Regions from separate parts of the Pseudoalteromonas sp. Angola-4 genome, predicted to be linked through region 4. Evidence: predicted binding sites of a transcription regulator. Region 4 holds the regulator's gene; each other region holds the start of a gene.
What was found. The regulator sigma-54, encoded in region 4, starts transcription at its own class of promoters, with help from an activator protein. The targets are predictions, from matches to a motif close to GTTGGCACGNNNNTNGNNT.
Positions count from the first base shown of each region.

Region 1: PSH48_RS12640 (BON domain-containing protein) is a predicted target of sigma-54. The motif match lies at 2,124-2,142, and genes of this name have one in related genera.
Region 2: PSH48_RS15965 (TorF family putative porin) is a predicted target of sigma-54. The motif match lies at 2,296-2,314, and genes of this name have one in related genera.
Region 3: PSH48_RS00680 (CsbD family protein) is a predicted target of sigma-54. The motif match lies at 1,401-1,419, and genes of this name have one in related genera.

Region 1 is NZ_JAQREK010000010.1:60,946-64,620, reverse strand. Features, by position in the region: gene suhB (inositol-1-monophosphatase) at 1-265, opposite strand, end outside; gene PSH48_RS12650 (VOC family protein) at 717-1,133, shown strand; gene PSH48_RS12645 (LiaF domain-containing protein) at 1,204-1,860, opposite strand; gene PSH48_RS12640 (BON domain-containing protein) at 2,178-2,744, shown strand; gene PSH48_RS12635 (YqaE/Pmp3 family membrane protein) at 2,810-2,968, shown strand; tRNA gene PSH48_RS12630 (tRNA-Ile) at 3,238-3,314, shown strand; gene PSH48_RS12625 (outer membrane beta-barrel protein) at 3,447-3,675, shown strand, end outside.
Region 2 is NZ_JAQREK010000015.1:99,659-103,333, forward strand. Features, by position in the region: gene PSH48_RS15960 (ABC transporter permease/M1 family aminopeptidase) at 1-1,232, shown strand, start outside; gene PSH48_RS15965 (TorF family putative porin) at 1,511-2,197, opposite strand; gene PSH48_RS15970 (hypothetical protein) at 2,475-3,638, opposite strand.
Region 3 is NZ_JAQREK010000001.1:143,209-146,883, reverse strand. Features, by position in the region: gene hrpB (ATP-dependent helicase HrpB) at 1-1,190, opposite strand, end outside; gene PSH48_RS00680 (CsbD family protein) at 1,463-1,660, shown strand; gene PSH48_RS00675 (xanthine dehydrogenase family protein molybdopterin-binding subunit) at 1,730-3,675, opposite strand, start outside.
Region 4 is NZ_JAQREK010000009.1:62,630-66,304, reverse strand. Features, by position in the region: gene lptA (lipopolysaccharide transport periplasmic protein LptA) at 1-522, shown strand, start outside; gene lptB (LPS export ABC transporter ATP-binding protein) at 519-1,244, shown strand; gene PSH48_RS11850 (RNA polymerase factor sigma-54) at 1,314-2,813, shown strand; gene hpf (ribosome hibernation promoting factor) at 2,841-3,128, shown strand; gene PSH48_RS11840 (PTS sugar transporter subunit IIA) at 3,133-3,585, shown strand; gene rapZ (RNase adapter RapZ) at 3,605-3,675, shown strand, end outside.

The DNA of each region.
Region 1 (3,675 bases), on a different contig from region 4:
TGCCATCAAGCGGGTCAACAATCCATTGGTAATCTGCATCTTTGCCTTTGTGCTCACCTAGTTCTTCACCAACAATGCAGTGATCAGGGTAAGATTTTAAAATTGTATCACGAATTACGGCTTCGGCTTCTTTATCAATGTTAGTCACTAAGTCGTTAGTGCCTTTTTGTTGAATTTCAACTTTTGATAAATCTTCACTTGCGCGAAGTAAAATTTTGCCTGCGTTGCGCGCAGCGCGAACCGCAATGTTTAACATTGGATGCATGGTATTACCTTTGGGTTGTAAAAGAACGTTTATATATTTAAGCCGGCGTATTTTAGCGACTTTTGCCATAAAGTAAACAATAAACCCTAAATACTTTTGTGCGTTTTTTGTACGGGCTTGAAATGCATGTAAATTTATTCGTATCTAAGACGTGTTGGCGTGTATGGATTGAAATTTGTTCAACCAAAGGGCAACTTAATCACAGCGCGAAGTGCGAAGCCTTGGGGGCTCAATAACTTCCATGAAGCAAAGCTTCCGCGTCCTGCTCACGCCCCTTACCTACATCCATGTAGGCAAAGCTTCCGCGTCCTGCTAGCAAACATACTGTTGTAAAAATTAATCTTAAAAGGGCAGTACACGCCAATAATAATAAAAAGTAAAAAAAGTGCTTTACCTAAAGTTAGCTTGAGGTTTTATCTTGTGTTTAAGCAATCAACTAGGGTAAATAATAATGAAATTAGAACACGTACATTTAGTAGTAAACGATATAAATGCCATGCTTAAATTTTATCAAGCAGCCTTTCCTTATTGGTCAATTAGAAGTGAAGGGCATAACACTTGGTATGGTAAACCTAAGCGCTGGGTACATTTTGGCGACGATAATCACTACATTGCTATAAGCGATAATGGCGAGCAAAAAAACAGAGATTTGGCAGGGCACCAAATCGGACTGGCTCACTTTGCTTACGTTACAAACAATCTAGACGCTGTTATACAGCGCTTAAAACACGCCGGATTTAACATTGATAAAGAGGGTGCAGAAAACCCATTTAGAAAAAACGTATATTACTTAGACCCAGCAGGATTCGAGGTTGAGTTTGTGCAGTATATGAGTGACATTCCAAGCGAGCGTAATAACGACTTATAAAATAGGCAGTAAACAACGGTGTAGAAAAGCGCATAATATGGCTTTTCTACCCATTGTGTTTTTACCCGTATTATTTATTACTCACCCCAAGCTGGGCCTTTAAATCATTAGCAAAACTCACAAACTTTTCTTTAATGGTGCGTTTAACTTTTACCTCCACCGAACCTAAAACTGTTTTACCTTCTAGGTTAATTGTGGGGCCTTGGCGCTTATTAAGCGACACCGTTTTGTTTTCAAAACTACCTAATATACAAAACATTTTAGAAACTACATTAACGTGCTCTGGTACGTAAATTTCTTCGCTGCCAAAAATACAATTTACATGCACGGTAACATGTTGGTGGGCAAAAATAGCATCAGTAAAATCTAAAACAATCGACCCCATATAGTTTTGAATATAAATATCTTTAGGCACCACCCATTGGCCGCTACGCTCGCTTGAGCCTAAAATGCTTCGCAGTGTTAAGTTTTCTTCATCCGCTTGTTGGGCACTGTAATTAGGGGCAAATTGCGTTTGCTTTTGAGCACTGTACTGGGTATCCGTAGTAAGGGTTAAATCCTCTACTAAATTAAGTAATACGGTATTTTCGGTTGCTTCCATTGCACTGTCTAAGCGCCTTTCAAAGGCTTCAGCTGAAATAACGCCATGGCTGTAGTTATAAATAAGTTGGTCTATCACTTGTTCGCGAACCTGCTCTATTGGGCGGTCTTCAATTTTTACAGACATGGGAATAATCCTTTTTATATGAGTTACCACTGTACATAGCAAGTGGTGTACCAAAAATTAACTATTTATATATCAATGACTTATTATTTTAGTAGCGCCGCTTAATTTATTATATTAACGATAGATTAACCAAAACAGCAATATAATCGTTATTTTCACCACTTAAGAAAGTTTTACCTAATAGCCTGTAAATGTTTACTCGGAGGTATTTTTATTTATACCCAATAAAATAGCTAACTCCATGAATTTAAAGTGTTAATAAAGTTGGCCTAAAGCTCGCATATATAAAAGTGTCTTTAATCAAAAGGAGAAAGATTATGAAAACATTCAACAAATCTATGATTGCGGCTTTAGTTCTAGGTACTACAGCTATGGGTGCTCAAGCGGACACTTGGGAAAATGAAAGTAAAGATGCTTGGATTGATGGTAAGGCAGAAACAGTGCTTCTTATGAACACTAATCTAAACAACTTTGACATTAACACTGATGTAAAAAATGGCAAGGTAGTACTTACAGGTAAAGTAAACAGCGACCTTGATAAAGAGCTAGCTGAAGAACTTGTAATTAGCCTAGATGGCGTATCTGATGTAGAAAACAACCTAACTGTTGTGAAAAACATGGATATGGACGACAGAGATCGTGACACTATGGATGATGACGATAACGACTTAACTGACGCTAAAATCACCACAGTAATTACTACACGTTTCTTATTTGACTCAGAAGTTGACGGTACAGATATCGACGTTGATACCGACAACGGTATAGTAAAACTTAAAGGTTCTGTTGAAACAGAAGCTGAAAAGCAGTTAGCAGTAAAAATCGCTAAAAATGCTGAAGATGTTCGTGACGTAGTAGATGAACTAACTATTGTTGCTGAATAATACACTATACTAAAAAGCCCAGCTTAGCTGGGCTTTTTGCTTGTCATTTTCAAAGGAGCTACAACATGGATATCATTCGTATAATACTGTCGATTTTATTACCGCCACTGGGTGTATTTTTACAAGTTGGTTTAGGTATGCACTTTTGGCTCAATATTTTACTAACTTTACTAGGTTACTTCCCTGGTTTAATTCACGCTATCTACATTATTGCTAAAAAATAATGTGTGGTGTGTTCAATGTGAGCCGGCCACTTTTTTATAATTATTAAAATTGTAAAAAAGCGGCTTACATACTTCTGCGTTTATTTTTCTGTTATTTCCTGCCTATTCGCATGCAAAAAGATTACTATTTAAGCAGTCAGCTTACTGATTGTTAAAATAAAGGTTTTTGCTAGTGACAAGCCTTAAAAAACTTTTTATACTGCAACCCGCTTTAGTCGCTCAGTGACTAAACGCTTCAAAAATTAACTACCTCGTAGTTATACAAAGTTGGCCCCTTAGCTCAGTTGGTTAGAGCACACGACTCATAATCGTTAGGTCCCCAGTTCGAGTCTGGGAGGGGCCACCACTTTTCAAAGCTTTCCAATTTTTAAATAGTTATAGCCAATACAAAATATTTTCTACAGTACTTTTTTTATACAGCATTTAGGTTAGTTGTTTACGTGCCTATACCGTCTCTATTATTTAAAAGCCAGCTTCAATCATTTTCCTATCTGGCCAATACCAAACTATGGGTAATTCAGATGATGGTGTAGATGTGGACTTAAACTGGCTTAGTGCTGGAATAGGTTATCGCACAGCTATTGGCGCGAACACTGACTTTTATGGTTTAGCAACTTACGAAAACGTAGAGCTAGAGGCATCGTATCGTGGAAGTAGTGCTTCGAATGACGAAAATGGCTATAGTCTATCTGTAGGTGTTCGCTCTA
Region 2 (3,675 bases), on a different contig from region 4:
GCTTTATAAACTACAAGGCAACGGTGACCACCGATGAGTCACAATTTGCTATTACACCCGGTTACTTAAAAAGTGAGAGTGTAAAAGACGGACGACGTACTTTTGTTTATGAAATGGATTCCCCTATTATAAACTTTTATTCTGTTCTTTCGGCGGAGCTTGAAAGCAAAAAGGTTGAACATAACGGTGTAAATATTGAGGTGTACTACCACAAAGATCATGCATGGAATGTTGACCGTATGATTGAGTCAGTACAAGACTCAATAGATTACTACACTCAAGCATTTGGGCCATATCAGCATAAGCAGCTTCGTATTATTGAGTTTCCTAAGTATCGCTCGTTTGCGCAAAGTTTTGCCAATACGGTACCTTACTCAGAAAGTATTGGCTTTATTACAGACTTAAGAGATGAGAGTAAAGTTGACCTACCTTACTATGTAACCGCACATGAAGTTGCACACCAATGGTGGGGGCATCAAGTATCTGGGGCTAATGTAGAAGGCAGCGCCGTTATTTCTGAATCGCTCTCCCAATACAGTGCGCTTATGGTGCTAAAAAAACGCTTTGGCGCCGAGAAGCTACGTAAATTTTTAAAGTACGAGTTAGATAGATACTTAATGGGCCGCACAGGCGAAGCTTTTGAAGAAATGCCGCTGTATAAAACGCAGTCTCAACAATATCTTCATTACAATAAAGGCTCAGTTGCGATGATGGCGATTTATGACCGATTAGGGGAAGAGCGCTTAAATGCAGCACTTAAAGCGTTTTTGAATGAGTTTAAATACCAATCAACCCCATACCCAACTACGCTTGATTTACTTAGCTATTTAAAGCGAGATGCAACACAAGCTGAACAACGTTTTATTGATGATCAGTTTAAATATATAACGCTTTATGAGCTTGAAATGAAAGCAGTGTCGGTTACAGATGATGTTGATAGCGAAGGTTTTTATACAGTAACACTGAACGTTGAAGCAACTAAGCAGCATGCCGATGGACAAGGTGAAGAAACCGAGCAACCACTCGATGAGCTAATTGATATTGCATTATTTAGCGATGATCCTGAAAACCTTCTCGCTGAAGACTTTGTTATTTACTCGCAAAAGCATCAAATAGTCTCTGGTACTAATGCTATTGAGCTAAAAGTAAAAGAAAAGCCAGTGTACGCAGGGGTTGACCCGTACATTAAGCTTGTAGATAAAGACAGTAAAAACAACCTAGCTAAGTTTTAACGATTAACGATTAGTAATTAACTGAAAGGCCGCATTTAATGCGGCCTTTTTTGTTTTAGCGAATTACTAATACAAATGCGCAATAAAGCTTAATAAAGCGAATTAGCATATTGGTAAAAAGGGGTAATAGCAGCGAGAAGCTCGGCGATTAACCGAAGTGGGTTATATAGCAAAGTGCTTTAGTAGCTAAAATTAAAAGGCGCCGTGAGTATTTAGGTGCCCTAAACGAGAAAAGGGCCAAAAGGCCCTTAGTGTTGCAGCAAGTAACACATTTTGTTTTAAAGCGTAAAGTCTACAGCGTAGCCTACGTAAACTTTAACATCTGACTCATCCATGTCGGTGTCAGATACGCCAAAAGTAAAACCATCTTTTGATACAGAGATACCGTAATCAATAATATTATCATCGCCTATAAAGTCGCCAGAGTAGTGACCTAAGTGCAGCGCAACCTCAGTACCATTGCTGCCAACAGCAAAGCTGTAATCGGCATTTAGGTATAATGAATCGCCAAAGTCGGTGCCATCGCCATCTGCCGCTGAAGTGGCAAGGATTGCAGCGCCAAAGGTGAAACCTTCTGCGCTGATGCTACCGTAAATTTCAGAGAAATCAGCATCTGCCTCAGAAGCTGCATCTGGGTAAGCGTAATAAATGTAACCTACATCGTAGCTAAATGTGTCGTTAATATCGCCACCAAAACCCGCGTAAACATCAAGCTCGTAAGTCATTTCATCGGCCCATGAAGCATTTGATGCCCAGGTACCTACATAAAAGCCTGACTCGTCAGCGTAATCAATACCGCCAGAAATAGCAGCATCGCCCCCAGTTTGCTCTTGACCACGCCATAAGTAGTTAGACGTAGCCGCTGCGTTTGCTGTTACTTCTGCATGTACGGCTGTTGATGTTAAAGATGTAGCACCTAATAAAGCTATTGCGCTAATTGCGATGGTTTTTTTTAGTTTTAGCATGTCCATTTCCCGTTATATGATTTTTATCGCCTAGGTTTTTATTCTCTTATTGGCAACCCTTTGACTGGCGGTGTTTTATTGTTTAACTGGGAATGCAATTGCACTGTATGTGCCAGCTTAAAATAATTTCTATAAAACTGTTTTTTTACTTTTATAAAACAATATGTTGAGAAGTTCTAGAAGAGGGAATGATTGAGGAGGTTAATTAAAAAACGCACACTGCTGGTGCATAAATTAACCTAAATGCACCAGAAAAATACAGTTAGGTTAGGTAGATTTAGCCAAATATAGTGCGCATAAGACTAATTGTTTCGTTTACTCCGCGGCCTTTTTGTACTTCGCTAATAATAGAGTCGCGTTTGCTACGAATATGCTCGGGAATGTCATCGGCTGCAAGTGCACGGTCTACAAGTATTTCGGCTGACTCTTTACCTCTGCGCTGTGGTTTTCCTGCACTTGTTGTGCTGCGTTTAGGTTTATTTAATAGCTTAATATAATTTGAGTTGTCGGCCGTGCTGGCATCTGCATAGTAAAAAAAGCACGGTAATAACGCTTTTATACTAACTAGTTGCTCTTCTAGTTCATTGCTGCCTTTAGCCATTTTAAACCACGACATAGCATGAATGCTTTGTACTATATCTTGCCAGTAGCGCTCAAAGTCGCGATTGTTTAATTTTGTAATACCTAAAGCTGCGCATAATGCATCAAGACGGCTATTACTAATTGGCGTAAATACATCTGGGCGGCGCATTGCTAATAAACGTGTAGCAGGAGCAAGGGTTGGTTTTTCATCGCTACCGTTAAAGGCAAGTAAATAAGCAACAACAAACTGTTGGTAATCAGCTTCGCTCACATCACCTTCAAGCGGGATGTTAGCAAGTGCATCGTCAAACGCGCCAGGCAAGTCGGCTAGCATTTGATGAAAACCCTTTGCACTTTTTGTTGATGCGAACCATTCAACATCAAAGTTATAGGTGCTTGGGTCGAGCGTGGCAGTGTGTTTACCACTAAATGCCAGTAAATCCTCTGGGATCATATCTTTTAGTGCTTGCTCACGAATGCTGTGCAAATACGTGGTAAGGCGAAGCTGTTCGTCCAGTGCAATAAGTTTTTTATGTTGCTCTACAAACATACTAATAACAGGCCAAGGTGCTACACGTAGTGTTTTAAGCTGTAAAAAGCTAATTGCTGAGGTTAGCTGGTCGTGCAGCTTTTTTAAAACTGGCAGTTGTTGTGGCTCTAGTAAATCGTAATTTATACGGTCTTTACTTGCACTTAGCAGCTCATAACACCAGCCTAAAAAATCCTCTGGGTGGTTTTCTACTTTCACGGCCATTAGGTTTAGGCTTAGTTCTGAAGCTTGCTTCAAGATGTTTTGGTAAATTTGACTTTCTTGTTCGCCTAGCGCCATTTTTGACGGTGAAATTAGCAGTTTTTTCATGCCTTGTAGAGTCTCCGAGTAGATACATTTTTTAGCT
Region 3 (3,675 bases), on a different contig from region 4:
CCTTTGGAGTCGATAGCTTCAAGCATGGTTAATAAGTTTGCCGCTTGCGTGCATTGCTGCGCTGTTGGCGTATCAAGCAAGGTGAGTTCGCTAATATTTGCGCCCCACTGTTTTGCCTCCAGCATAAGTTGGCTTATGTCTGAGGTGAGTATTTCTGGGCTATCGTGGCTATTACGTCGCTCAAATGTTTGCTTTGAGCCAAGCCTGTAAACAACCCCTGGCTCTATTCGCCCTGCACGCCCCGCTCGCTGCACAGCAGAGGAGCGCGATATACTTTGTGTTGTAAGCTCAGTTACGCCTGTTTTCAAGTTAAACGTTGCGGCGCGGCGTTTGCCGCTATCAATAACAATACGAATGCCTTCAATGGTTAAACTGGTTTCGGCTACATTGGTGGTAAGCACAATTTTGCGCATACCTTTAGGCGCAGGGGCAATCGCCGCTTGCTGATTGGCTTTATCTTGCTCGCCAAATAATGTGGCAACTAAGCAGTTACTTGGTAAATCATTAAGGGCCTGCTGCACACGTACTATTTCAAATTGCCCAGGTAAAAATACTAATGCACTGCCGCTTTGCTCATTGAGTGCTTGCTTAACGATATTAGGGATGGCATCTAACCAGCGGCTCTCATCTTTTATTGGTATATATACTTCGTCAATGGGGTAACTACGCCCGCTTGATTGTATAACCGGGCAATCAAAAAACTGCGTATAGCGCTCGGTATCAAGGGTGGCCGACATAAGTAGTATGGTTAAATCGTCGCGCAGCGCACTTTGGGTCTCTAAAGCAAAGGCCAGTGAAGTGTCGGCCGCAATTGAGCGCTCATGAAATTCATCAAATATCAGTAAATCTATATCGCTTAATTCGGGGTCGTTTTGTAGCATGCGGGTAAGCATGCCCTCGGTGACTATTTCAAGGCGCGTATTACTGCTTACTTTGCTTTCACCACGTACTCGCAAACCAACACTCTGGCCCACATTTTCGTTTTGGCACTGTGCTAAGTAATTGGCAATATTACGTGCTGCTAAGCGGCGCGGCTCAAGCATTACAATACGTTTAAAATGGCCGTCGCGCATAAGCTGTAGCGGCAACCAGGTTGATTTACCTGCACCAGGCGGTGCTTGTAATAACGTTATGGGGTTACTTTGTAATGTAGTTAGAAGTTGTTGATATATGTTTTGAACCGGCAGCACTGCTATTTACCCAAAATTGCTTTGTGTACATTGTAACAAAAACCAAAAATAAACGCGCCGCAAAAGCAGATGAGTTTACGCGTATCCATAATCAGAAATAATTACAGACCGCTCTGTACATTTTTTAAGAACATACGCGCTGCAATAAAAGTAACGCCTCGCTTAAATATATAAATTAATGATTATAAACACAAAATAAAAATTTGACTGGTTGGTACACGCTTTGCTCCTTTTATACTGAACGTTATTTAAAACTAAGTAAGGAGATACTTATGAACAGCGATCGTATGAAAGGTAATTGGAACGAACTTAAAGGTAAGGCGCAACAAAAATGGGGCGATCTTACTGACGACGATTTAGACAAAATTGAAGGTAGCCGTACAGAGCTAGTGGGTAAAATCCAGCAACAGTACGGTAAATCTAAAGAAGAAGCAGAGCGTGAAGTAGATGAGTTTGAAAAAACTCACTAATCGCTAACTTCTAAAAAAACCGCCATTTGGCGGTTTTTTTGTTTAACGGCTTAAATAAAAGTACGTTATTTACGCTTTTAATTGATTACCTATAGGCAGTTGCCTAATGCGTTTACCACAAGCGGCAAAAATAGCGTTACACAGCGCTGGGGCGTAAACCGGAGTTGCGGGCTCCCCTACACCAGCAGGTGGTGCATCGCTTTGTATTATTTCTACTTCTACCTCTAAAGGTGAGTCGCTCATACGCGGTACGCGGTAATCATGAAAATTACTTTGCTGTACTCGGCCTTTATCAAAAGTAATACCGTCGCTAATTGCGGTTGTAATACCGTAAATAGAGCCACCTTGCGTTTGATTTTTAACGGTATCGGTGTTTACAACCGTACCCGCATCAATAGCGACCCACGATTTAATCACGTTTAAATCACCAGCATCCGATACCTCTACCTCAACCACAGTAGCCACATACGTTAAAAAGCTGCGGTGCGCAGCAATGCCTAACCCGCGACCTTTTGGCAGCTTTCGGCCCCATTTACTTATCTCAGCCACTTTTTCAATAACATGGCGTAATTTACCAATATCTAATGGGTAAACATCTTTATCGCCGCCATAGTTATCGTAAGACGCATTTTGCTCGGTTACATCTAAAATGCGATCAGGGCCTATGGTTTCAAGTAAATAGTCTTTTTGGTCGCGCCCTGCTTTGTGCGCAGCTTCAGCTATAAATGACTGAATAGCAAAAGCATGAAAAATATTTGATACCGAGCGCATCCAGCCTACTCTTGTTTTAGCGGGTGCTTCGCCGTTTTCTAACTTTAAGTTAGGTGAGTTTATGGGGTTATCGGTAAAGCCTAAGCGTAGCTCAAAACCTGCAGGCGACGTTGCCCCTTCTTGAAAGGTCGACATAATTGGCGAAAAAGCCGTACGGTGTAAGTAAGCTTCTATGTTACCTTTTTCATTGAGTGACGCTTCAATATGTTGAGCCGATACCGCATGATAAAAACTGTGCTGAATATCATCCTCTCGCGTCCACTGTACGCGTATAGGTTGTCCTACTTTCATTGAAATGTAGGCAGCTTCTGCTGAAAAATCAGGTTTTGATTTACGCCCAAAACCGCCACCTAACATGGTGACATGCACGTTAATTTGGCTCTCTTGCATACCAAGTAACGCAGCTACGGTTTTCATATCAGCTTGCGGGTTTTGCGTTGCAGCCCAAATATCTACCCTGTCTTTATTGTACATTGCAGTGGCGCAAGGTGGCTCCATAGGTGCTTGGGCCAAGTGCGGCGCGTAATAATCGGCTACTAACTTATTGCTCGATTTAGCCAATACGTTGGTGGTATCGCCTATTTCGCGCACATGCGCTTGCGGCTCATTAACGGTTTGTAATAGCGACTTTTTAAAGTTTTCTGAATTATAATCGCCGTTTTTACCATCATCCCACACCACTTTTAGTGCTTTACGCGCCTGCCATGCAGCCCAGGTATTTTTAGCAACAATAGCAATGCCGCCTTTGGGCTGAAATTGCGGCGCACCTTTTGGTACAGGCATTTCAATAATATTAACTACGCCATTAATTGCTTTAGCGGCGCTGGCATCAAACGATTTAACCATACCACCTACTACCGGCGGGCGCTCAATCATAGCCACCAGCGCTTTTGGCTCGCGAACATCAGCAGCAAAAGTGGCTTTACCGGTTACTAAATCGGTTAAATCTATATGCGCCATACCGGTATTTATATAACGCCATTCTTTGCGTGTTTTAAGTGTTAACTTGTCAGGCTCTGGCGGGGTAATACCAAGTGCGAGGTCAATTAAGTCTTTATAGGCAAGCGTTTTACCCGAGCTGTGGGTAACCACGTGCTGATTAGCTGTACAGGTTTGCGGCTCAACTTTCCAATATTTAGCAGCTGCATGCTGCATCATATAACGTACACTTGCGCCCATTTCGCGTAGGCGTTGCATGTTGTAGCGAATACTGCGCGAGCCATCGGTATTTTGATCCCCATATT
Region 4 (3,675 bases):
ATTATCCCATCGCTAATGCTTGCATTTAGCGCCTCTGCTGCTGAGCCTGCCGCTCAACCGCCAGCAAATCAAATTTCTATTAGTGCAGACCGTCAAGAAGGCCAACTTAAAGAAAACGTAGGTATTTTTGAAAAGAACGTCGAAATTGTGCATGGTAATCGCAAAATTACAGCCGACCGACTCGAAGTACATAAACGTGAAGACTTAGGGGATAACAAACAACTCCTTATTGCCACTGGCAGCCCAGCCTACTTCGAAGAAAAACAAGACGACGGTACCGTAATGAGTGCCAGCGCAAACGAAGTACGTTACGACGTAGCAAAGCGCTTTTTAACGCTTGTTGGCGATGCTGAAGTCGCACAAGCCGGTCAAAAAATTAATGCTAAAAGTATTACCTACGACATGCAGCAGCAGCTTATTAGCGCAGAAAAAGACGAAAACTCTACGGATCGTGTCCACACAATTTTAGTGCCTGTTGAAGCAAAAATTAAAGAAAAAACAGGTAACGAAGGTCAACCATGAGCACCTTAAAAGCAAAACTATTAGCAAAAAGCTATAAAGGCCGCCAAGTTGTAAAAAATGTAGGCCTTGAGGTAGAAGCCGGCAGCATTGTTGGCTTATTGGGCCCTAATGGCGCAGGTAAAACCACCACCTTTTACATGATTGTAGGATTAGTACCTAGCGACAAAGGTAAAATTTCTATTGATGATAACGACATTACGTTATTACCTATGCACAGCCGCGCCCGTTTAGGCATTGGCTATTTGCCGCAAGAGTCATCAATATTTAGAAAGCTGACAGTTTATCAAAACTTAATGGCTATTTTAGAAACGCGTAAAGAGCTCAATAAAGCCGCGCGAGAAGAAACGCTTAACAACTTACTTGATGAATTCAGTATTCAGCATATTCGCGATAGCCAAGGTATGGCGCTTTCTGGTGGTGAACGCCGCCGTGTAGAAATTGCCAGAGCACTGGCAGCAAACCCTAAATTTATTTTATTGGATGAGCCTTTTGCTGGTGTTGATCCGATTTCAGTGTTAGATATAAAGAAAATAATAGAACATCTTAAAAACCGTGGCATTGGCGTATTAATTACCGATCACAATGTAAGAGAAACCCTTGATGTTTGTGAAAAAGCCTACATTGTTTCTCATGGGGAGCTAATTGCATCTGGCACCCCAGAACACGTATTAAATGACAAAACTGTACGCGATGTTTATTTAGGCGAGCAATTTAGGCTGTAACATTTAAGCCACACCTACAAGCATCTGCTAATATTAATTATAACAACATAAAAGGATTGTTAGAGATACATGAGGCAATCATTACAGCTGCGCATGGGCCAGCAACTTACAATGACTCCACAATTGCAACAAGCGATTCGCTTGCTGCAGCTCAGTACATTGGATCTCCAGCAAGAAATACAAGAAGCACTTGATAGCAACCCGCTATTAGAAGTAGAAGAGCAAGATTACACGGAAGAGTCGGCTGGAAAAAATGAACAAAAAGCAGATACGGATGATGTAACCGTAAGCGCATCGGCTGACGGTACAACCAGCGAGTACGAGCAAGACAGTGGCGAAGCTTTAAATAAAGACACCGTTAGCGATGATATGGCAATGGATGTAACCTGGGATGAGTACATGAGCGCAGCCCCTGCGGCATCCTCAGGCCCAATGCCGGAAGATGAGTCTATTTATCAAGGTGCCTCTACTGAAACGCTACATGAGTATTTAATGTGGCAGCTTCAGCTTACTCCTTTTAGCCCAACTGACGAAGCCATTGCTATTGCCATTGTAGAAGCTGTAGATGACTCGGGTATTTTAACGCTAAGTTGCGAAGAGATTTTAGAGAGCTTTAACCAAGAAAACGATGACGAAGTTGAAGTTGAACTTGATGAAATAGAAGCCGTTTTAAAGCGTATTCAGTTATTTGACCCTGTAGGTATAGCCGCGCGCAGTTTACAAGAGTGCTTGTGTATTCAGCTAAACCAGTTTGATAAAGACACCCCTTTTATAGAACAAACTAAAATGATCTTAACCGATCACATTGATCTATTAGCGGCACGCGACTATCGTACATTAATGAAAAAGACTAAGCTTAAAGAAGACGAGCTTAAAGAGGTCATGACCCTAATACATACCCTCAACCCAAAACCTGCAGATACAATAGTAAGGGAAGAGTCGGAGTATGTGATACCAGATGTGTCGGTTAAAAAAATAAAAGGCCGCTGGGTGGTAGAGCTAAACCCAGATAGCATGCCAAAAATACGCGTAAATAGTCAGTACGCGGCTATGTCACGTACCGTAAAATCAAGTGGTGATAGCCAGTTTATTCGCTCTCACTTACAAGAAGCTAAATGGTTTATAAAAAGCCTTGAAAGCAGAAACGACACGCTGCTTAAGGTAACAAACTGTATTGTAAAACAGCAACAGGCATTTTTTGAACATGGCCCCGAAGCCATGAAGCCAATGGTTTTAAACGATGTTGCTGAAATGGTAGAAATGCATGAATCGACAATTTCGCGTGTTACTACGCAAAAATATATGCATACACCACGTGGTATATTTGAGCTTAAGTATTTTTTCTCAAGCCACGTAAGCACTGAAAATGGCGGCGAGTGTTCATCAACCGCAATACGTGCCCTAATTAAAAAGCTAATTGCCGCGGAAAACTCAGCTAAACCATTGAGTGATAGTAAAATTGCGGATATATTGGCAGAGCAAGGAATTAAAGTAGCTAGACGCACAATAGCAAAATACCGTGAATCGCTAGCTATTCCACCGTCAAATCAGAGAAAGAGTTTGATATAAGACGTAAAAAACAAAGAGGAAATGCTTATGCAACTAAACCTAACTGGTCGTCACGTAGAAGTAACTGATTCACTTAGAGACTATGTAAATAATAAATTTGCAAAGCTAGAAAGGCACTCAGATCATATTAGCAATGTGCATGTCATTCTCGATGTAGAAAAACTCAACCAAAAAGCAGAAGCGACTATTCATGTAAGTGGCGCAGATTTATTTGCCTCAACAGAGCACCAAGATATGTATGCCGCTATAGACTCGTTGATTGACAAGCTCGATCGTCAAGTCATAAAACATAAAGAGAAGCTTGCTAGACACTAATATTATGAAATTAAGTACATTAGTATGCCAGGACTGCAGCAAAGCTGCGGTCCTTTTTAGTAGTAAAAAAAGAATTTTAGAGTTTATCAGTGAGCTTGCTCATGAAAAGCTCCCCTACTTACCACAACAAGATATTCTTAATGCGCTGGCAAGCAGAGAAAAGCTAGGCAGTACTGGTATTGGCCGGGGTATCGCCATTCCTCATGGCAGAATGGGTGGCGTAGAAGAGCCGCTGGCTTTAGTACTTGTTAGCGACACTCCTGTTAACTTTGATGCTATTGATAACTGCCCTGTTGATATTTTTGTTGCACTCATCGTACCAGATGGCGATAACCAACAGCACCTAAAGACTCTGGCAACCATAGCTGATAAACTGAGCAACAAAGAATTTTGTAAACAGCTGCGTAGTGCTAAAACCGATGCAGAGCTGTATCAAGTAATTGTTGATCAATCGTAGTAAATACTAAGGGCTATAAATGGAGTTAATTATCATAAGCGGCCGTTCTGGTTCAGGTAAGTCGGTTGCTTTACGCGTGGTTGAAGATTT